Regions from separate parts of the Lacicoccus kunmingensis DSM 17847 genome, predicted to be linked through region 4. Evidence: predicted binding sites of a transcription regulator. Region 4 holds the regulator's gene; each other region holds the start of a gene.
What was found. The regulator Rex, encoded in region 4, represses fermentation and respiration genes when NADH is low (regulators of the CRP and FNR family bind a similar motif). The targets are predictions, from matches to a motif close to TTGTGAAATATTTCACAA.
Positions count from the first base shown of each region.

Region 1: a site for Rex is predicted at 4,049-4,066, ahead of BO48_RS01520 (YwiC-like family protein). Genes of this name have one in related genera too.
Region 2: a site for Rex is predicted at 4,691-4,708, ahead of BO48_RS01245 (cytochrome c oxidase subunit 2A). Genes of this name have one in related genera too.
Region 3: a site for Rex is predicted at 1,057-1,074, ahead of BO48_RS14805 (formate/nitrite transporter family protein). Genes of this name have one in related genera too.

Region 1 is NZ_JCANUC010000001.1:300,431-306,102, reverse strand. Features, by position in the region: gene BO48_RS01550 (DeoR/GlpR family DNA-binding transcription regulator) at 1-74, opposite strand, end outside; gene BO48_RS01545 (ABC transporter permease) at 188-955, opposite strand; gene BO48_RS01540 (ABC transporter ATP-binding protein) at 952-1,830, opposite strand; gene BO48_RS01535 (PLDc N-terminal domain-containing protein) at 1,832-2,023, opposite strand; gene BO48_RS01530 (hypothetical protein) at 2,031-2,933, opposite strand; partial or broken gene BO48_RS01525 (helix-turn-helix domain-containing protein) at 2,937-3,095, opposite strand; gene BO48_RS01520 (YwiC-like family protein) at 3,251-3,982, opposite strand; gene BO48_RS01515 (GNAT family N-acetyltransferase) at 4,101-4,379, opposite strand; gene BO48_RS01510 (hypothetical protein) at 4,474-5,166, opposite strand; gene floA (flotillin-like protein FloA) at 5,178-5,672, opposite strand, start outside.
Region 2 is NZ_JCANUC010000001.1:247,189-252,860, forward strand. Features, by position in the region: gene aspS (aspartate--tRNA ligase) at 1-728, shown strand, start outside; gene BO48_RS01225 (YciI family protein) at 1,094-1,366, shown strand; gene BO48_RS01230 (NAD(P)-binding domain-containing protein) at 1,377-2,258, shown strand; gene BO48_RS01235 (cbb3-type cytochrome c oxidase subunit I) at 2,282-3,961, opposite strand; gene BO48_RS01240 (cupredoxin domain-containing protein) at 3,954-4,448, opposite strand; gene BO48_RS01245 (cytochrome c oxidase subunit 2A) at 4,464-4,628, opposite strand; gene BO48_RS01250 (Crp/Fnr family transcriptional regulator) at 4,748-5,443, shown strand; RNA gene ssrS (6S RNA) at 5,499-5,672, shown strand, end outside.
Region 3 is NZ_JCANUC010000023.1:17,162-22,833, forward strand. Features, by position in the region: gene BO48_RS14800 (ABC transporter substrate-binding protein) at 1-37, opposite strand, end outside; gene BO48_RS14805 (formate/nitrite transporter family protein) at 236-1,003, opposite strand; gene BO48_RS14810 (MFS transporter) at 1,239-2,504, shown strand; tRNA gene BO48_RS14815 (tRNA-Ala) at 2,564-2,636, shown strand; gene BO48_RS14820 (DUF2207 domain-containing protein) at 2,700-4,436, opposite strand; gene BO48_RS14825 (phosphoribosylaminoimidazolesuccinocarboxamide synthase) at 4,474-5,160, opposite strand; gene BO48_RS14830 (four-helix bundle copper-binding protein) at 5,325-5,651, shown strand.
Region 4 is NZ_JCANUC010000021.1:9,722-15,393, forward strand. Features, by position in the region: gene BO48_RS14415 (ABC transporter permease) at 1-186, shown strand, start outside; gene BO48_RS14420 (ABC-F family ATP-binding cassette domain-containing protein) at 574-2,490, opposite strand; gene BO48_RS14425 (redox-sensing transcriptional repressor Rex) at 2,623-3,258, shown strand; gene BO48_RS14430 (twin-arginine translocase TatA/TatE family subunit) at 3,275-3,505, shown strand; gene tatC (twin-arginine translocase subunit TatC) at 3,553-4,314, shown strand; gene BO48_RS14440 (glycoside hydrolase family 32 protein) at 4,326-5,672, shown strand, end outside.

The sequences.
Region 1 (5,672 bases), on a different contig from region 4:
AAATCATTGATGGTACCGTTACCATTTTCATTTAAAAAATTTAAAATCGCTTCATATCTTTGTGTCGTTATCATATCTATCACCATCTATAGAATAATGCATTTACCAATCAAAATCAATCATAAACAATCATTTTCAATCAATAATTATAAAAAGCTGTACAGGACACACCTGAACAGCCTTAATATCAAACCAATGTTTTTCTGTTAAAAATAAAAATGCTCAATATGAAAACAAGTATAGAGGCTGAGAGTGTGACAGCCACAGGTGTAAGTGTATCGCTTAAATCCTTCTCCCCGATGATCAACTCCATATTCAAGGAAAGCAAATGCTGAGGTACAAACATTTCTATACTTGGAAATACTGTGAGTATCATCATGACGACTACTACTCCTATTATGGAAAATATCACCGCTATAAAATTTTTAAAAGCAGCGGAAAATAAAAATATCAGACTGATCAGGAATATTCCATAAAGCCATGTTGTGGATAATGCTGCCGGCAGATGATGCACTCTTTCATCAAAAAAGTATACTGTATATAAATAAGTGATCATGGCACTCATAAAATAAACAACAGTCCATATAATCAAAATGAATAATGCCTTTGACAATACAACATTATGCCGCTTCAACCCCTTTGTTAATAGATTGATCAGTGTCCGCCTGGAAATCTCGTTGGTCAATATACCACCGAATAACAACAGAAATACGATAAAGCCAAGCTGGTTGATGTGGCTGAAGAACTGCATATATGACTGGTCAGCGGTCGGTTCGGGTATCACCATTTCAATGCCGGAGTCCACGACTGCCGACTCCAGGATATCAGGCATTATGAGAACAATAAACGGACTGAGTACACCGATGATTAAAAAAGTGATAATGATTGCAAGCAATTTAAAAGTCTTCAAAGATTCCACAAGCTCTTTATTCAGCAGTGTCATTATCTGATTCACCGTGTCACCTCCAAATAAATATCTTCCAGAGATTTTTTGGAAAGTTCGAGCTGGGACGGCTGAATGTCCAGTGTATAAAGCAGTTGATAAAGGTCGCGTAAAGAAATATCAACTGCCCGATAGTTATCACCTTGTAAATGCAATAACTCGATTCTCTCAGACAAACTTTTGTATTCATTGCTGCCCAACTTGAGATCAATCCCCTTATCACCAAAATCAGTTTTAGATAAATCAATTTCCTTCACTATGTTGCCTTCGTATAAAATACCGGCGTGATCACTGATTCTTTCAACATCTGTCAGAACGTGCGTTGAGAATATCACCGTTGTTTCTACAGTAATATCTTTTAATATCTTCAGCAGCTCCATTCTTCCTTTTGGGTCGAGTGCACTGGTCGGTTCATCGCATATCAGAAGTTCAGGCTGATGTATCAGTGCCTGGGCCACACCAAGTCGTTGCTTCATACCGCGTGAATAAGCCTTGATTTTTGAGCACTCACCCGACAATCCGACAATACTAAGCAGGTAATCGATACGTGATTCTCTTTCATTCTTCTTTAAATCCGTCAGCTTTGCACATAACCTCAAATACTGTGGCGCAGTCATATAATTATAAAATTCCGGAACATCCGGCAAATAGCCGATATATTTGTTGGTCTCTGTATTACCAAAAGTGACTTTTTCACCGCATACATAAATATCCCCGCCATTTGGTTCCAGTTGTCCAAGAATCATATTCATGGTCGTAGTTTTACCTGAACCATTACTCCCTATAAAACCGTATATTTCATTTTCCCTGACAATTAAACTTAAGTTGTCAATCACATTTTTATCATTGAATGATTTCGACAAGTTTTCTATTTTTAATATATCCATATTATCTTCTCTCCAATATAAAATATAATACCGGACCGATAATATTGAGCAGCAGCACAATAACTATCCAGATTATTTTATTAAAATATTTGAAATGAGTCTGTCTGATGATCAGCACAAGCGCTGTAATCATCAAAATCACCTGCAAAAGAATAAGCGGTATAAGAAACACAATCCAATCGGATTCTGACAACACGGTATCACGCCCCTACTATATTTGATAAATCATGAATGATATTTTTAAATTCTATAGTATCTTTAATATGTTCGAACTGCGGATTCGACCTGACCTGAATCAGCACCTGACGCTTGAATGTATCGATATTGAGAGGTGCATTGTTTCCGAGGTCAAAATCTTTGATCCAGTCATCTATTTCATCAAAAAAATCATCTCCATGCAGGTAATAGTTTTCCATCATATTTTTAACGATTTTATTAAAAGATTTCAAGTAAGCTATGCAGCTGTACAGTTCATCTCTTTTGTATATTGCACTGGCCAGATAAAAGTTCATCATCGAATTCGGATGGAGATTATTTAGATCGAAAGTCTGCGCTATTTTTAATCCCCTGTCTATCAATTGATCAGAATTACTATGCACCTTATGCTGAATCATTACTGTCAGGCTGTTCATAATAAAAATGATATTTTGATAGACTTCAGCCTGCAACGTTTGGTTCGCCTGCATCCGCTCATCCTTCTGCAAATAAGATAATGATAATACTATATTGGCCGGTAATTTTGGCAGCCGCGCACCCTCCAGAAGTTCTATTACACTGTCATTTTGACCACGCTGCAAATAAATGGATGCCAAAAGGAAAGTTGCCTGCTCTTTTTCAAAAAGTGAATCGGAATGTTTTATTATACGACTGATATATTTTACAGCATTATCCTGGACAACTTTGGATTGAGGTTTTAACTGATGATGGTTCATTAAAAGTACACTGAACTGTAATAATAAACTGTAATCATTAAAATGTTTTCTTGCATATTCATCCACTTCAGCAACCGTAAAATCAAAAGGTTCGGTGGAAAATCTTCTTGAATAAAAGTGATAAAGTCTTTTAATATCTTCTTTGGTATGTTTTACCGAACTGTTCACCAATTCATCAATCGTCGTGTTAAACAGCTTGGACAGCTGTATAATGTAAACTACCTCAGGTATACTGTGGCCCTTTTCCCATTTCGAAATTGCAGCTTTACTGATATTAAGAAATTCCGCGACATCACTCTGTGTATAATTTAACTGTTTACGATGATTCTTTATTTTTTCTCCTATTAAAATATCGATGTGAAGCCCTCCTTATACATATTCTATAACAGTAAAAAGTGAATTTATACTTCTTATTTAGAAATTTTCATAATATAAATCAACCTAAGGTTGATTTATAGACATTAAAAAAGGACCTCAAAAGGGTCCTTTTAAATAATGATATTCAAATATATAATTACCCACCCACTGATCCAGAGCACATGAAATATTTCCATAATCCCGAGCTTTTTCGGCGTCCATCCTCTGTCATAAACACCCACCGCCCTGATAATACCGATTAAGAAGGCGATACCCAGTGTGTAGTGCCACAGCAGCATGCCGAGAAATAACACTGCATGATATATGTATGAAGCATTGCGGTACCTGATATTCTTCCGTTCTCTGACTATCGTCTTCACGACCAGTGCCGAACCGACAAAATAAAGTAAACTGACCAGAATTACAACAGTAATGCCAAGGGTCCATTCATGAGTGTTTAAATAGGCAATGCCCCCGCCCGCAATCGAAAATATGAGAATGGCTACAATGTCATTAATGATATTTCTTTCGTCCCTGATCATTGAAAAATAACTGGTTATCGCTCCTAATGGCATCATCGCCAAAAAGAAATAAATGATCCGGTACTCAACAAACAAAGGATAGATGAACAGCAGGACAGCAATTGCTCCAAACATCCCGGCTGCTTTCAAATATCCGTACTCCTTTTTCCTTTTCATCCGTTTAATGAACATCAAAACATGATCTGCTGCAAAAAACATGAGCATCCAGCCGATTCCGTACAATATTTGTGACGGGTGAAATCCTCCTGCTGCAATACCAAGAATAAGCGGCATGAACATCATTGCCCACGCACCGTGTTGATTTTGTTTTTTGAATTTCATAATGTCACCTCTTAACACTATTATAAATTAAAAATAATCATTCATAATAATGCTTTTGGTACATTTTTGTGAATAATTAAACATAAAAAATAAGCTCAATATAAATGAGCTTATTTTTCTACTTTATCATTTTTTTCGTATCTTCCTCACGCTCCATGACTGCTCTCGCAAATGGGCACTCCGGAACGATTTTCTTATCTTCGTCTTTGGCATACTCGATGACCATATTGACGAGTGTGCTGCCGACGCCCTGGCCGCTCAGCTGATTGGCGACTTCTGTACTGTCAATGATCAGATCACCGTCATCGTCGACTTTATAAGAAACGTAAGCTTCAGGGTTTAATTCATCCTCACCTACGAAAAACATATTCTCGCCTTTCTTAATATCTATATCCACTATTCACACCTCCTGCTTAATACTTCTATTCTCTTCATTGTACTATTTAAAACATAAAAAACACATATCAATAAATTGATATGTGTTTTGAATACTATCTTTTCGACTTGGGTTTGCCTAAAATCTCATTAAAAATAATACCGTTAACAACAGCTTTTTTATCGAATGTAAGATCTCTTGAAGTGAAACCTTCACTCTTCTTTTTGTCGCGTTCGTGCATTTCTGTGCGTTCATCACCATATGTGTAGCGTGCTCTTTCGGTAATTTCCCTGCCGATGCCTTCAGCGGACCCAGCCACTTCAACATCATCTTTCGCATCATGCGCACCGGTATATACACTGTCTCTTGCTCTTGATGCTCTTTCAGGCTGTCTTCTTTCAACCGGTTTTTTATCTTCATACGTTTTATTCTGAGATCTTTGACGCATAGAAGCTTTTTGTTTCTCACGCTGTCTTCTGTCCTCAAGATTTTGACGCTCTTTTTCCACCCGTCGTTTTATGTTTTCTTGTGACATTTTGCGGGATTGGCTTTTCGTCTCTGTTTCTGGTTCGCCCATCGCCTTATCGTATTCTTTTTTGAATTCACGTTTCAATTCGTCAAAAAGACCGCCTGACTGTTCTCTTTCCGGTTCACTATTAGCCGGTCTGCGACGTGGCGCCGCACGTCCTGGCCTTTCCATTTTACTCGGGTCGATATTTCTTTTGCCTTTACTCTTGTCACCTTTACTGGCTATGACAGAATATATTACGCCGCCTGCAAATATTAATAGGGGCAGTAACGCTTCCATAATATCACGACCTATTCTTCTTCTTCGTTGTAACGAGTCGGATTAGTCATTTTATTGATAGAATCTCTCATACTGGTGTCTGCTTCGACATTTTTCAAATCGTAATACTCAGTGACACCAATATTGCCGTCTTCAAGTGCTTTAGAAAATGCAAGTGGTACTTTAGATTCTGCTTCCACCACTTTCGCCCTCATTTCTTGAACGCGGGCTTTCATTTCCTGCTCCTGGGCAACAGCCATTGCACGACGTTCCTCAGCTTTTGCCTGTGCAATGTTCTTATCAGCTACAGCTTGCTCAGTCTGCAGGTCTGCACCAATGTTTTTACCGATATCCACATCTGCGATATCTATGGATAAGATTTCAAAAGCAGTACCGGAATCCAGCCCTTTGGCAAGTACTGTCTGAGAAATCCGATCTGGGTTTTCAAGTACATCTGAATGTTTTTTCGAAGAACCGATAGTGGATACAATACCTTCACCTACACGTGCCACAATCGTATCTTCTCC
Region 2 (5,672 bases), on a different contig from region 4:
AAATCCACGGTGCAAAAGGCTTGGCATGGATGAAGTTCACTGATGAAGGATTTTCAGGGCCGATTGCGAAATTCTTCGATGGTGATAAGCAGGGTGAACTGAAGCAGTTAATGGATATTAACGACAACGACTTGGTTCTGTTTGTTGCAGATAAGAAAAAAGTGGTGCACGCGTCACTCGGCAACTTGAGAAACAAACTGGCTAAGGATCTGGGACTGATCGATAAAAATCAGTACAACTTTATCTGGGTGACTGACTGGCCTTTATTTGAATACGATGAAGATGAAGACAGATATTCAGCAGCTCACCACCCATTCACTTCACCTAAAAAGGAAGATGAAGATAAGCTTGAAACTGCACCTGAAGCAGTTAAAGCGAATGCATACGATATTGTACTGAACGGCTATGAACTTGGCGGCGGTTCAATACGTATCCATGATAAAGAACTTCAGGAAAGAATGTTCAGAGCGCTCGGCTTCTCCGATCAGGAAAGAGACGAGCAGTTCGGATTCCTGCTTGAAGCATTCACATACGGTGCACCGCCGCACGGCGGCATCGCATACGGTTTCGACCGTTTTGTCATGCTTCTTGCCGGCACAGATAATATCAGAGACGTTATCGCGTTCCCTAAAACAGCAAGTGCGAGCGACCTGATGATGAACGCGCCGTCAGCAGTGTCGGAAGATCAGCTGAAGGAACTGCACATCGATTTGGATATCGAAAAATAAAAATCTTACTGCTCATTCATAAAGGATGAGCAGTTTTTTTATTTTGAAGAATCGGACGATGAGTGCTGCAGTGTGCAGCCAGAACGAAAAATAGCTGTAACTACACACTTGACGGGGTGAAACGTTTAGATGGGATAGAAAAATCGGTTATCTGCACAGCAGCGGGTATAAAATGTGCAGATGGCATAGAAAATGAGGCTATGTGCACACCACAAGACATTAAGTGTGAAGACAGCTTAAAATTTATCGCTATATGAACGGCGTACCTCCATCCACTTTGAAATTTGGATTCGTACTAAACCAACAGTCTTGTTTAAAATATCTGAAAAGTTTGATATTATTAAATTAAAATGGAGGAAAATGATATGAAATACTTTGCAGTATTTTTACCCATGCTGGATGAACAGAAAAGTAAGGATTACAGAGAAGAACATTTGAAGTTTCTTGAAGATTTGAGAAATAAAGAGACCATCATCATGAATGGCAAATTTACTGACGGGGCAGGGGGTCTCGTTATTTACAAAGGGAATGACCAGGATGAAATCAAAGCACTCGTCGAACAGGATCCATACATTGTGAATGGTGCACGAAATTATGAAATGCATGAATGGGAAATGGTATTTAATTATAAAATTTAGGAGTGGTTCAATGAATATCGGTTTTATCGGACTCGGAATAATGGGTAAGCCAATGAGCGTCAACCTGCTAAAAAATAATCAGAAAGTATTTATCAGCAGCTCTAATGATGATACCAATGATGAGCTCGCCAACTACGGTGCAACCGTGCTGGCTGATTATGAAGCGGTGGCAGAGCAGTCGGAAGTAATCATTTTAATGCTGCCGGATTCTAAAGAAGTGCGTGAAGTCGTCATCGACAGAGAATTATATAAAAAGTTCAATCCCGGAACAATTGTCGTTGATATGAGCTCGATCAACCCTGAAACGAGCAAAGAAGTCTTCAAAACGATAAAAAAGGACGGACATCAGTATATCGATGCACCCGTCAGCGGGGGCGAAGAAAAAGCGATAGACGGCACTCTTTCAGTGATGGCCGGCGGTGACGAAGAGACTTTTAATCAAATAAAACCAATTTTGGAATACATGGGTGCAAGTATTGTCCATACTGGACCTGTTGGTTCGGGCAACTCGGTGAAACTGGTCAACCAGGTGATTGTGGCGAATAATATCGGAGCACTTTCAGAAGGGATAACTCTTGCTAAACAATTGGACCTTAATCTGGATACAGTCTATAATGCAATCAGCGGAGGTTTGGCAGGCAGTACCGTGATGGATACTAAATTTAAAAAGATGGCAGAAGAAGAATACGGGCCGGGCTTTAAAATGAAGCTCCATATGAAAGATTTGAATAACGCATTTGAAAGTGTCGATGAAGATTTCTCCAAAAAAATTCCGATCACTAAACAGATGAAAGAAATCATGGCTGAATTATTGGAAGATGATGGTGTGAGCGAAGATGACCACAGCGCATTATACAAGTATTACACCAGCAAAAAAGACAACAGACAGTAATCATGTCTGTTGTCTTTATTTACTTACCAGAGCTTAAATCCTTTTGCACCCGGTATATTTTCTGTGAACATTTGTGTAATCGGTACTGTATAAGCAATAAGCAGCAGGAATACCGTTATGATGATCAGTACTCTCCAGTTTTCAACCCACTTGGTTGTCGGAACGCTTTGATCCATCATGGATGCTACAGGGAATGCTTCGACTTCTTTAGTTTTCGGTCCGGTCATCAGCTGAATGAACAGGATGACTGCTATGACAATCGCAACGAACAGGAAAGTGCCGCCGACAGCCTGGAGAACTTGATAAGTAATCCATTCCTGTGCGATGTTCGCTCCGCCATATTCAGAGAATGTAGAGCGTCTTGGTGCGCCTCTTAAGCCTGCAAAGTGCATTGCAGCCGACATCAGTCCCATTCCGAAAGTCCATGTATACCCAAGATAGAGTCCCATATTATTCAGCTGTTTTGTTATTTTACGTCCTGTAATATGCGGCAGCAGGAACATCATGATACCGAAGTATGTCAATATGACCGGCGCCCCGACAGTGATGTGGAAGTGACCCACCACCCAGATGGTGTTGTGCACCAGCTGGTTCATCTGTCCTGAAGCGTTAATGATACCGCCGATACCACCCGGAATAAAGAACAGCATACCGAGAAACGGCAGTACAAATCGTGCGTCTGTCCAAGGCAGTTTTTTAAACCAGTCCAAAATACCTGTCGTACCCATTTTGCGGCCGTGTGTCTCAAATACTGCAAATAAACTGAACGCTGTCATCAGGGAAGGGACAATAACTGCGAAAGTCAGTACGACCTGCAATCCTTTCCAGAATGCGTCTATACCCGGCTCAGTCAACTGATGGTGTATACCGACCGGTATACTGAAGAATAAAAACAGTACGAAACTCATTCGTGCGAGATTATCCGAAAAGCCTTTCGTTCCCAATATTTTTGGAACGACAACGTACCATGCCATATAAGCAGGCAGCAGCCAGAAATATACAAGTGCATGACCGAACATCCAGAATAGTGTGCGGCTCAATGAAACGTTGATTGTTTCCACAATGCCGAGTGACCACGGTATGTACTGGAAGATGACCGACATTGAAACACCGATTGTACATACGAGCCACATCACGTTATTCACTGATGCCATAAAGCTGAGAAGCGGCGTTTTATGCCCTTTAAATTCTTTTCTCCATCTGAAATATCTCATCAGTTGACCTGCAACGGAGAACCATGTCCCGATAATGATCACTGCAAGTGCTATGTAATGCAGGGCATGTGCCTGAAGCGGCGCATAGAACGTATAAAGCACCGAAGCTTCATTTGTCGCAATCATAGCAGCGGCAACGAGAGTACCGGCCGACATCAGCCAGAAACCAATCCAGCCAAGCGTTCTTTCCTTATCGTTGAAAGCCCCGGCAGAACGTGACAGTGAAGCGATCTGGAAGCCCATGATAAAGAAGAAAGTTAAAACTAAAGCGAGAATTACACCGTGTAAAGTGAGCAGCTGGTAGTAGCCGATGCCAAAAGGCAGTTCAACCATGCCCGCTCTGACGAGCGTCTGCAGCATACCTGCAGTCCCGCCGATAAACAATGCAAAAATGACCCAGATCATATTTGCGAGAACGAGCTTGCCATCTTTTGCATCCACTCTGTTATTGAGGGAGAATAAATGGTCCGGATGTATATTTTTACTCATTATTTTCAGCACCTCCATCGACGACTTTTATTGTGGATGTCATGTCAGTATGACCAACACCGCAATATTCATTACAGACAATCAGATATTCTCCGACCGTATCAAAATTTGTGTTATATGTAGAAACCAGTCCCGGTTCAACCATCATATTGATGTTCGTGTTGACGACCTGGAAACCATGTACAACATCCGTTGTTACCACCTGGATTTTTACTTTGGACCCCTGTGGAATTTCGACTTCACTCGGTTCATATCTGAATGCACTGGCTACAAAGTATAAATTGTAGTCAAAATCTTCGTCTTCCGATTCATGAAGTCCGGGTTCAGCAAATCTTGCATCATCCCTTACGTACTCCGGGTTTATCGTCTCGATGCCGCTAGCTGCAGGCGTGTGGCCTGCATGTACTGCTGAAACACCAAGGATGACCAGAAAAATGATCAACGATCCGGTTCCGACACTCATCCATATCTTTTCAAATTTATGCATTTTTAATCATCCTCTCTACATTCTTTCCAAAAATAGTATAAAAGCACCGAACCAGCTGACGAATATTAAACCGCCGAGAAACATAACCATCATAAACGTTCCTCTTAAATCCAGCTTTGAATGATCCACATCGTGCGTTTCAGAGTTTTCATGTCTTTTTTCAACATCTTTTTCAGTCATTATTTCACTCCTAGACAATAATTATTCTTAATTAAGATGTTAATTAAAATCGTCAAATAAAAAAGTGATAAAAGTCACATATTGTGATAATATTTTATTTAAGAAGGGGGTGTGTTGCCGTGACGGCTAAACCTATATTTAAGCCCGAATCAATTGTGAAACTGTTAAAAGAAAAGGGTAAAAAGGTGAACTTGCAAAAAGGTGAATATGTGTTCCATCCGGGAGATTCAGCGAGGTATGTCTATTGTTTGGAAAAAGGCGAAGTCTTTATCAGCAGAATGCAGGAAGACGGCCGTGAAATGATTACGAATTATTTATCCGAAGATGCTATATTCGGTGCATTGACCATTCATTCATTAAATAAAGAACACACTACATACGCGAAAGTGAAAACAGGTTGTACACTTTATAAATATGAAAAGAGACAGTTTGAACAATTTATATTTACGAATGAAGAGATTAAGATGGAATGGCTGCAGTGGCTCGACATAGACAGGGACAGAAATTCTTCCAAGATGAGAGATCTGCTGCTTTACGGCAAACAGGGGGCACTGTATTCTGTTCTGATCCGGCTGACGAATTCATTTGGAGTGAAGACCGGGGACGGTATACTGATCAATACACAGCTTACCAACCATGAACTCGCAGGATTGTGCGGCACTTCAAGGGAAGTGGTCAACAGAATGCTGTCGGATTTGAAAAAGCAGAAAGTGATTAAAGTGGAGAAGAAATATATAACCGTTCTTGATATTGATGTTCTGCGGAACAATATCAACTGTGACAGATGTACGATTGATGTGTGTCAGGTTTTTTAATAAAACTCTTTTTACTTCTCAAAATTTTAGAGGTGTGTTATAGTATATTTAATAGAAATATCTGAGAGGTACGTGATGTGTTGAATTAAATTTTGACCTAACACCTTTTAAATCGGGAGTCTAATAGGTTTTCCTTCAAAAAACACGCCTAACCAATTAGGACGTTTGGAGTTGGAAACAGGACACCCACCTGCACTTAGCAGGCCAAAATTATCAGCTAAAACACACG
Region 3 (5,672 bases), on a different contig from region 4:
CAATGAGTAGTGCATTTCTTAAAATCTTAAGTATCATAATTCCATCTCCTTTTTTTTATTGAATAACACTGATTATAGCTTGCCTGAAATATTAATACAATATAAATTTTTGACAATTAAAACTATTTTGATTTTATTTTTTATATCTCTTATATTTTTTTAGTGAAACTGAATGAGAGCACACAAAGAAGCAGCCGGGATAATCTCCCGGCTGCTTCCGTTCTAATTAATATATTTACTTCTTACCCAAATAATAATAAACAACTGCGACAAACAGTCCCCCGCCGATGATGTTGCCGATTGTCACCGGAATAAGGTTATAGATGAAACCGCCGACCGTGACAGTCTCAACACTGCTGTGCAATAACGCGATGCCGAGTATCGACATGTTCGCAATGCTGTGTTCGAATCCTGTTGCCACAAATGCAAAGATCAGCACGAACACCAATGCGAGTTTTGCTGCGTCGCCTTTCGCTCTTGCCGCTGTCCAGATGGCAAGACATACAAGCCAGTTACACATGATGCCCTGAAACAGAAGGTCTACAAATCCGTCGCTCATCTTATCCGATGCTGTCGCTACGGTGAAGCCGTCCATCTCAATCTCCGCGAGTATCCCGCTGAAATAGATCAGATAGGAAAACAGTATCGCTCCGATCAAGTTTCCGATGTAACACCAGAACCACAAAACAACCGTATCTTTCCAAGTCGTCACTTTGGACAGCGCACTGAACGTCAAGGTCATTACATTGCCTGTAAATAACTCAGAGCCGCCCCATATCACTATCGCCAGTGCCACACCGAATGTAATGCCGGTAATCAAATTCAAATACGGGGAGTCCGCAGCATAAAGCGGGCCGCCCATAAAGAACAGAACAATTACTCCAACCCCGATATATGCCCCTGCCAATATCGAAGCCACAATATATTTCATTTTTGACTCATTATACATGCCGACTTTATCGACTGCCTGACTGTTCATTGCATCAATGGTATCTTTGTACATGGTTACGCCTCCCGAATGATTAGTCATTTTTACTCTATCATATAGTCCACTAATTGATATATTATTCACATATATGTGCTGTTTTAATTTAATCTCCAAAATAAAATACATGTTATCCGATAAATACTGTAACATGTCTTTCATTTTTACCAGTGTTTATTGATTGGCCGGACCTTATAAAGTATAGTTAGAATATTATGTATACGATTATAATTTGAGAGGCAGAGATGAAATGATGAGAGCAGACAATTCAATTCAAAGTTACATAGACTCACCTGAAAAACAAAAAAAGCTGTATAATCGGACACTGCTGATCGTCGTCATCTCACAGATGTTCGGCGGTGCAGGACTTGCTGCAGGAATCACCGTCGGCGCACTGCTCGCAGAACAGATGCTCGGGACAAATGCCCTCGCAGGGCTCCCTGCAGCACTGTTCACTTTAGGTTCTGCCGGTGCGGCGCTCGCTGTCGGGCGTCTGTCGAACCGTTTCGGTAGACGCACAGGGCTTGCTGCCGGCTTCATTACCGGCGGACTCGGATCTGCAGGTGTGGTACTTGCTGCGGTGATGGGCAGTGTGCCGCTGTTATTTCTGTCTTTGCTGGTCTACGGTGCTGGTACTGCGACCAATTTACAGGCAAGGTATGCAGGGACTGACCTTGCAACAAAGGAAAAGCGCGGAACCGCAGTCAGTATCGCGATGTTCTCCACAACGTTCGGTGCCGTCGCCGGCCCCAATCTCGTCGATGTCATGGGCAACTTTGCGCTGTCGATCGGTGTGCCGGAACTCGCCGGGCCGTTCATATTATCTGCGGCTGCATTCATCTTGGCCGGGATCTTTTTATTCATCTTTTTACGTCCGGATCCATTCATCATCTCACTGAAAATCAATGAGATGCGACAGGCAACAGAAAACGAAGTGATTACGGAACCTTTCTACTCCAATAAAAAACTCATCATGACCGGTGCGTTCATCATGGTCATCACACAAATTGTCATGGTCGCCATCATGACGATGACGCCGGTGCATATGGGAGACCACGGGCATACACTCCGGGCCATCGGTTTCGTCATCGGACTTCATATCGCTGCAATGTACCTGCCTTCACCTCTGACTGGTATTCTTGTCGATAAAATCGGCAGGCCCGCAATGGCGGTGAGCGGCGGACTGATACTGCTTGCTTCGGGTATTGTTGCGGCAACTGCACCCGGGGAATCATTTCTGATGATGAACCTTTCTCTCATACTGCTCGGTCTCGGCTGGAACTTCGGACTGATCAGCGGTACCGCTCTGATTGTAGACGCATCGGATCCTTCCACACGCGCTAAGACGCAGGGGACAGTCGATGTATTCATCGCACTCGGCGGTGCGACAGGCGGTGCCATGTCCGGTATGATTGTTGCCGGTTCCAGCTTCGAGCTTCTGTCCATTACCGGCGGGCTTTTATCGCTGATATTGATACCTATGGTGTTCTGGTCCACCCGTGACAGTAAGACCGTTTAAAATTTAACCATTGAGTAATCTTCAAATATGGCTTACAATATATCTTATGTAATCAATACGGGGCCATAGCTCAGCTGGGAGAGCGTTGCGCTGGCAGTGCAAAGGTCAGGGGTTCGAACCCCCTTGGCTCCATTATACTGAGATACGAAAATCCCCTGGAACTTAAGTTCCAGGGGATTTTCTGATTGGCCGGCACTATCTTGCACCGCCGCCTCCACCGCCTGCAGCACCGGCGCCGCCGCCGGCACCTGTTGAACCTCCGCCGCCTGCTGCGGCTGCTGAGCTGGCAGAACTGAATCCGCCCTGTCCAAGTCCTTTCGACCAGGTTTGTGTAGCGAGATGCGGGCCGTAATAATAATGCATCATTGCCGGATACATCGAATCGCCGGTTTCGTCCGGCGTCAATTTTGAAAGATGCTTTCTGACATCCTCGCCTTCTCCGACCAGCACACTCCAAATGATATGCACCCTGTAATTCTCGTCACTTTCGTAAATTCTGCTGTAATCTTCTTTAAGATAGTTTTTATACTGACATAAATGATCAATCAGCTGGTTGCCTTTTTCAGTCGGTGCCACGATCGGCACAGGAATGCCCCAGACTTTATCTTTCTTATAATTGGCATAGCCGTTCGCCTCCAGCCAGCGGTCCGAATAGTTCTTGAGTTCATCCGCCACCGCACCGACTTCTTTTGCATGCTTTTTCGACCATTTCTTTAATCCTTTTTCATCAATGACACCTTCGTCATCCGCCGCTTCCAGCAGCATGCGCCATAATAATGCGTCATAGCCGCTTTCCAGATCATTGTCCTTCAGATGCTCACTGACCTCTTCAAATGAATGGGAGTAGCCATCGATCAGTGACTGATAATCATGGATCAATATTTCAGGTGACCCCTTATCCAATGTCTTATCCTGATGACCAATTTCAATTGTAATTCTCTCTTCGTCAGTCCACTTCATCAAATATGCCTGGAATATATCTTCAAAATAAGCCATATTCAAATGCATCAGCATATATGCGATACCTGCATAATCATCAATTGCCGGCGGTTCACCGGTTTCGAGACCTTTATTCCTCCGGTTGATGCTCCCGGCTGAAGCGATATGTCCGCCATCTTTATATTTTGAAGAAAGCTGTGTGGTGAAAATGACGATCGCCGCAACAAGGGCTCCAAATATACCGACAATCGTGACAATCCAGCCGGTGCCGAGACTTCCGTCGTCATAGATCGACCCCTCCTTCGCCTCTTCCGCTTCTTCCTCTAGCGTGCCGTCGCCTGAAACGTCCGTATTAAATGTACCTTCAGGAAAATGCATGAGCAATGCCACACCATTGCCTTCGGTCAGAGTTTCTCCTGCAGTCCACTGGATATCATCACCGACTGCGACTATGTCACCCTCAAAACCGAACCCCCAAAATTTTATGTCTTCATCGTTAAGAGATATGTCCGATGTGACATTCATTGTGAAATTTTCAGTGTCCAGATCTGTAAATGAATCAAAGTTATAATATAGAGACTGGCCGCCTTCAAGATTGCGTACGACATTCTCCAGGGTATAGTTTACGACATATGTATGCTCGCCGTATTCGCCGATGCCCCAGACGAGTTCAGTCCCGTCATCTGTATCGACCGTTCCGTATTTTCCGGCTTTCTCTTCCTGACTTGCATCCATATCCCAATTTTCTTCTTCAGTAAATCCTTCAACTGAAAAGTCAGTGACTTCTATGCCATCCATATCTTCATTATTGAATACGATGTAATTTTCCGTGCCTTCATCCATATCCGCTTCACGTGTTTCAGTCACCGAAACCGAACCATCCTCGTTGATTTCTATATCCATTTCCAGACTGTTGATTTCATTCGCTTCGGCATTCAGGCTGAAGAAAATAAAGACCGTAAATGTGATGGCCATTGTTAAAATATGCTTCATAATTCCCTCCGTTTCATAGGCTGCTTACAATAACTGATCAGTCGTTAAGTAAATAGTCCCCAATTTTTAACGGGTCGACAGACTCCCCGTCTTTAAACACACGCATATTGCCGCCTGAAAGTTCATCGATCAGCAATACTTCACCCGTTTCTGCATCCCGGCCGAATTCCAGTTTAATATCGTACAGGTCCAACCCTTTTTGTGCGAGTTCATCTCTGATCAATTCGCTGACACGTACAGTCAAATCTGCGACTTCCTGGTACTCATCCGGCTTTAAAATATTCAGGGCTTCCAATGCTGCTTCATTAATCACCGGATCTCCGCGTTCATCATCCTTGAGCGTCATTTCCACATATGCAGGGAGGTCTGCCCCTTCTTCAATATAATCACCGTAGCGGCGTATGAAACTGCCGACCGCCTTGAAGCGGCAGATGACTTCCAGACCTTCACCGAACACTGTAATTTTCTTCACCTTCATCGTCCTTGCTTCCACATCCGCATCAATATAATGCGTTGGAATATTTGCTGCATTGATTTTTTCAAAAAGATGACTGCTCATCTGCAGCCCCGCCCTGCCGGAACCTTCCACAGTCAGGCCGACCTGGTTTTCACCAGGGTCGAACACACCGTCCTTGCCTGTCATATCGTCCTTGAAATAAAGAACAATCTCACCATTTTCATCTTGAAACACATCTTTTGTTTTGCCTTTATACACTAGTTCCATATAGACACCTCTTAAGTTAAGTTAATTATCATTATAATCTTCTTAAATAAAAATAGAAAATATTATTAGAAATTTCCCGCCATCTTTTACAACGCTTTGTTTATATGCATTTTGAATGGGAATAGAATGAATAAGAATTTTATTTTACAGGAGGTTTTTTATCAATGTCCCATGAACAGCACAAACAACTGATACAGACATTACATGAATGTGCAGAGGCGTGTAATCATTGCTTTGATGCCTGCCTGAAAGAAGATGACGTTAAAATGATGGCAGAATGCATCCGCCTCGACCGTGAATGTGCAGACTTCTGTTCATATTTCGAGCAGGCCCTGATGAGAGGTACACCTTTCAAAGCTGAACTTGCGTCAGTCTGTGCTGAAATTTGTGAAGCTTGCGGCAAAGAATGCGACAAACACGATCACGACCATTGCCAGAAATGTGCGGAAGCCTGCTTCAAATGTGCAGAAGCATGTAAAGCAGCCGCTTAAAACCGGAAGTTGATATGAATC
Region 4 (5,672 bases):
CTTGCGAGGTATGAGTGGTCCAAATTCATTTTATTTGCCAATACGGATCTATCTGTATACTTCAATCTCGTCGGACCGATCCGTGACGAGATGACCATCGGATTTTCAACAGGTGTTATTGTAGTTTATGTGATTATATTCATCATAGCGGCTTGGATGGTATTCACTAAACGTGATGTTGCTTGATAAAATTGAATCAACTATAAGAAAACGAAGATCATTTCTGATCTTCGTTTTTATTATGTGTAAATTGATAAAGCGAACATACATTCAACTCTATCGAATGAAACATACATTCAACGTTGTCAACAGGGAACATTTGTTTTATCCACAGACTGTGGATAACCTGTGGATTAAACTGTGTTTCATTTTGGATAAGTCATCAACATCTGTGGAATTAAATGTGTATAACTGTGCAAAACTTTGTGGATAATGTGGATAAGTCGTTAAAATACTGATTTAATCACACCATGGCTGTGCATAACTTTGTGATGAAGTATAATTCTGACAAATTACGTTATACACCGAACATATGGTTAAAAAAGAAACGTCCGGTACATTGACCGAACGCTTCTATGTTTCTGATAACAGCTCTTCGCTTTCTGCCCATTGTTCCATAACAGTTTCCAATCTGTCATTTCTGTCTATCAGCTGATCATTGAGTTCTGCGGATTTTGTATAGTCATTGTAAACTTCCGGATCCAGCAGCTGATTTTCTATACTCTCTATATCTTGTTCAAGAACGGTTATTTCCTGCTCAAGAGTTTTAACTTGTTTTTTCAATTTGCCTATTTCATTACGCTGTCGTTTCTGTTCTTCATAGCTGAGATGACCTTTATTTTCAGACTCTGTTTCTTTTACTTCAGTTTCCCGTGTTAATTTCAATTCCTCTTTTTTATGAAGGAAGTAGTCATAATCTCCATTAACTAAAAACAAGTTCTCTTTTTCCATTTCCAAAATGCGGTTTGCTATTCTGTTGACGAAATATCTGTCATGAGAGACGAATATGATGGTGCCTTCAAAATCATCGAGTGCATTTTCAAGGACTTCCTTACTGTCGATGTCCAGATGGTTCGTCGGTTCATCGAGTATAAGGACATTATTTTTTTCAAGCATCAGCTTTGCCAGCTGAATCCTTGCTTTTTCACCGCCGCTCAAATCATTGACGCTTTTCAGCACTTCATCCTGTGTAAATAAAAACCGGCCTAATATTTTTCGGACATCGCTTTCCTTCATCTCAGGGTACTCGGACCACAACTCCTCAAGGACATTTTTGCTGGAAGTGAATTCGGCCTGTTTCTGATCGTAATATCCGATTGAAACATTGGTGCCGTAAACGATGTCACCGGCTTTTTTCTGTATTTTCTTTGCGATGGTTTTGACGAGAGTGGATTTACCGATGCCGTTGGGGCCGAGTATCGCAAGCCTGTCCCGTTTTTCCACACTGAAGTTGATATGGTTGTTAAGCACCTCATCATAGCCGATTGACAGGTCATTGATTCTGAGTACATCATTACCGCTTTCACGCTTTATATTGAAAGTGAAATTGGCATTTTTATGATCCTGTTTCGGGGCGTTGATGCGTTCCATCATTTCGAGTTTTTTCCGTCTGTCTTTTGCCATGCCGCTCGTGGAGGCACGTGCGATATTTTTATCGACAAAATTTTCCAGTCTGGCAATTTCTTTTTGCTGTCGTTCATATTGCTTCATGGTCAACTGGTATCGTTTCTCTTTTTCCACAACATACTTGGAATAATTGGTGTGATAGAGTGTACCGGTGCCAAGTTCCACTTCATATATTTTGTCGACGGTTTTATCCAGGAAGTATCTGTCGTGACTGATGATGACGACAGCGCCCTGGAAGCTGTTTAAATACTGTTCGAGCCATTCTACCGTATCCATGTCCAGATGATTTGTCGGCTCATCGAGAAGCAGCAGATCGGGCTTTGAGAGCAGCATCTGGGCAAGTGACAGACGAGTCTTCTGGCCGCCTGAAAATTCATCGACTGGACGCTCAAGATCGCTCACATCAAAACTCAATCCGGTCAGTACCATTTTGATATTGGAATCTATATGATAGCCGTCCTGATTTTCAAAAGCGTTTTGAAGTCTTTCCAGCTTGTTCACATAGTCCTGGTATTTCTCATGGGTATATTCATTATTTTCAAGCCATAGAGTGACTTCATCCATTTCATCTTTCAACGCTAAAACTTTTTTGAATGGACGTCTCATCTCTTCTTGTACCGTGAGACTGGACTCCAAAGTCATCTGTTGGGTCAAATAACCGACGGATGTTCCTTTGGGCTGCGTAAGATTACCGCTGTCATAACTCATTTCCCCGGCCATTATTTTCATCAGAGTAGTTTTGCCGGCACCATTTTTGCCAACGATACCTATATTTTCACCTGATTTGATTTCCAAAGTGACTTTATCGAAAACCAGATCAGTGACAAATGATTTTTTTAAATTAGATAATTGCATTACGATCATAAATTTCCCTCACTTTCTTTATAGTCTACAACAGTATACTGAAAAAAACGATGGTAATTCACATGCAATAGTAGGAAGGAATGCACTATTTATGCTATAATAATGTCATTAGTCAATGGGTAGGTGTAAATGATTGTGAATACAAAAAAGAAAATTCCAAACGCAACAATGAAGCGGCTACCTCTTTATTATAGATATTTTAAACAAGTAGAAGAAGCAGCTACTGACAGAGTATCATCAAAAGAGATAAGTGAAGCTTTGGATATTGATTCAGCCACAATCCGAAGAGATTTTTCTTATTTTGGAGAACTTGGACGTAAAGGGTATGGCTATAATGTAAAAAGCTTATTGAATTTCTTTATGGAACATATCCAGGGTACCGACAAGAAAAACATTGTGCTAGTGGGAGTAGGAAATTTAGGCAGTGCATTATTGAATTATAAATTCAATAATTTAAGTGATAAAATGAATGTAGTCGCAGGTCTCGACAACAATGAAAAACTGATCGGCACAAAGATTAATGATGTCACGATTCATCACACAGATGAACTTGAATCAATAATTGAAGAGGGGAATGTGGAAGTTGCAATATTAACCCTGCCGGTTTCAGCGAGTCAGGAAATGGCTGAAAGACTTGTCGATGCAGGCGTTAAAGGCATTTTGAATTTCACACCGACAAGATTGGATTTAGACAAAAAGATTTATGTACATAACATCGACCTGGGTGTTGAGTTACAAGCATTATTCTTTTATATGAAGAATTTATAGAAAGGGGAAAATAATTATGTATACATTCTTATTACCATCCACTTTGATGGTCACCGGTCCCGTCAGTTTAATCGTAATCGCAGTAGTGGCATTAATCATTTTTGGACCAAAGAAACTCCCGCAGTTCGGGCGGGCTATCGGTTCCACATTGAAAGAATTTAAAGATGCAACTAAAGGTTTGGCAGAAGACGATGAGGACGAAGAAGAAAAGAAGAAAGAAACTAAGAAAATTGAATCAGAGTCATAATAATAATGGTGGCGAAAGCCACCTTTTTTTAAGAGGTGAATCAACTTATGCAAGATGAAGAAAAAAAGGATATAATGGAGCATTTGGATGAGCTCAGAAAACGATTGCTCATCGTAATGTATTTTTTTCTTGCTGCATTAATTGTGGGCTTTTTTTTATCCCAACCTTTAATTTATCAGATGCAGAACGCACCTTGGACTGGGGATATCCAAATGCACGCCTTTCAGGTGGCAGATCCGCTTAAAATTTACATAATGGTGATTATAATCATCGCATTTGTTATTATTTTACCGGTCATTCTCTATCAGCTATGGGCTTTTATTTCTCCGGGACTGTACAGTAATGAGCAAAAGCTAACATTGAGTTATATTCCTATAGTGATGATATTGATGTTGACGGGTATGGCTTTCAGCTACTTCATTGTCGTACCTTACATTGTACAGTTTACTTTTGATTTATCGGCAAATATGGGAATAGAAACGACGATAGGAATTAACCAGTACTTTGGCTTCTTGTTCCGCATTGTACTGCCATTTGGTGTAATATTCCAGATGCCGATTTTGGTTCTCTTTTTGACACAGCTGGGGATGATTACACCTATGTTTCTAAAACAGAACCGTAAATATGCTTACTTCATATTATTCATCATTGCGGCTATTATCGCACCGCCGGACTTTATGACACATATAATTTTAACGATTCCGATGATCCTGCTTTATGAAATCAGCATCGTAATTTCTAAATATGGTTACAAGAGATATTTGAAAGCAGAACAAAAAGCAATAGAAGAATCTTTGGATGAAGATTAGGGGGTAGAGGGTTGGATAGACATGAAAATATTCAATTGAAAGCGTTAGAAGCGATGAGTCATAACGATTTAAATTCGTATATTGAACATGTTAACAGTAGCCCGTGGCGCCAGAAATATCATGTGGAAAGTGTGCTTGGTTCAATCAACGCGCCTGCTGCGGTATTTTATGACGACAACAGTGAAAAATACCATCTGTTTTACACATGGAGGCCGGTGTTGGAAGAGGAAGAACAGCATTGGTACCATGTGACTTCCAAAGATCTTTCAACGTTCACTAATGAGGGTGTTAAATTAAAGCCTGATACACTGTTTGATGATAAAGGTCTTTCCTCGGGTTCCTCATTAAATATAAAAGAACGGGAACATATCTTTTATATCGGGCGTTCTCTTTCACAAGGGTCATTCAAATATAAACAATTGATAGCCCATTTGGACGAACGTTATAAATTGATTAAACATACTGTCCCTCTGGTTGAAGGTTTTGAAGCGCAATTCAGTCAGCTTAAAGATTCTAAAGTGATATTGACGAACGGTAAATATATTTTATTGATCGGAGCAGAGTCTGACAATGAGAATGGCTGTCTTGCAGTGTTTGAAGCGGATAATGTTTCTGAATTTGAGTACAAGGGCATTCTTCAGACCGGGCTGGATGAGTTCGGCTGGCTGTGGGAGTATCCTGATTATTTTTCTGCGGGCGGCAGGGATGTTCTGGTGTTTTGCCCACAGGGCGTTGACAGATACGGCAATTATTTCAGAAATAACTTTCAGGCAGGTTATCTGATTGGAGATATGAATTTTGATCATTACTCCATGACTCATGGTGAATTTAAGGAGTTCGATGCCGGTTTTGATTTTTATGCACCAAAAGTATTCACTGATTCAGAAAAGCGTCAGGTGATTATCGGAAACTTGCACATGCCGACGACCTCCTATCCGACGGAGAATTTTCATTATGAAAACTGTCTGAGCATTCCGAGAGTTTTAAATGTCGAAGGTGAGAAGCTCAAACAGACGCCGCATCCTAACATGATTAATTTAAGAGAAAATGAAGTGACTGCTCTCGGTTATTTTAAACAGTACAATAAACGCATGAGAGATTTTTATGGAGAGTCTTATGAATTGATCGTAGAATTCAATGATTATAATGCGAGTGAAATCTACCTGAACTTACGGGTGGGTAAAAGGAATGAAACGCGCCTGATTTATAATGTCGAAGAGCGTATGTTCAAACTTGATACTTCTTTCAGCGGTGAACAGCCTGAAGGGGTGGAGGAATGCGAGCGGCATGTACATTTGGATACTCCTTTATATAAACTTCAAATATTCATGGATGTTTCAAGCCTGGAGATATTTATT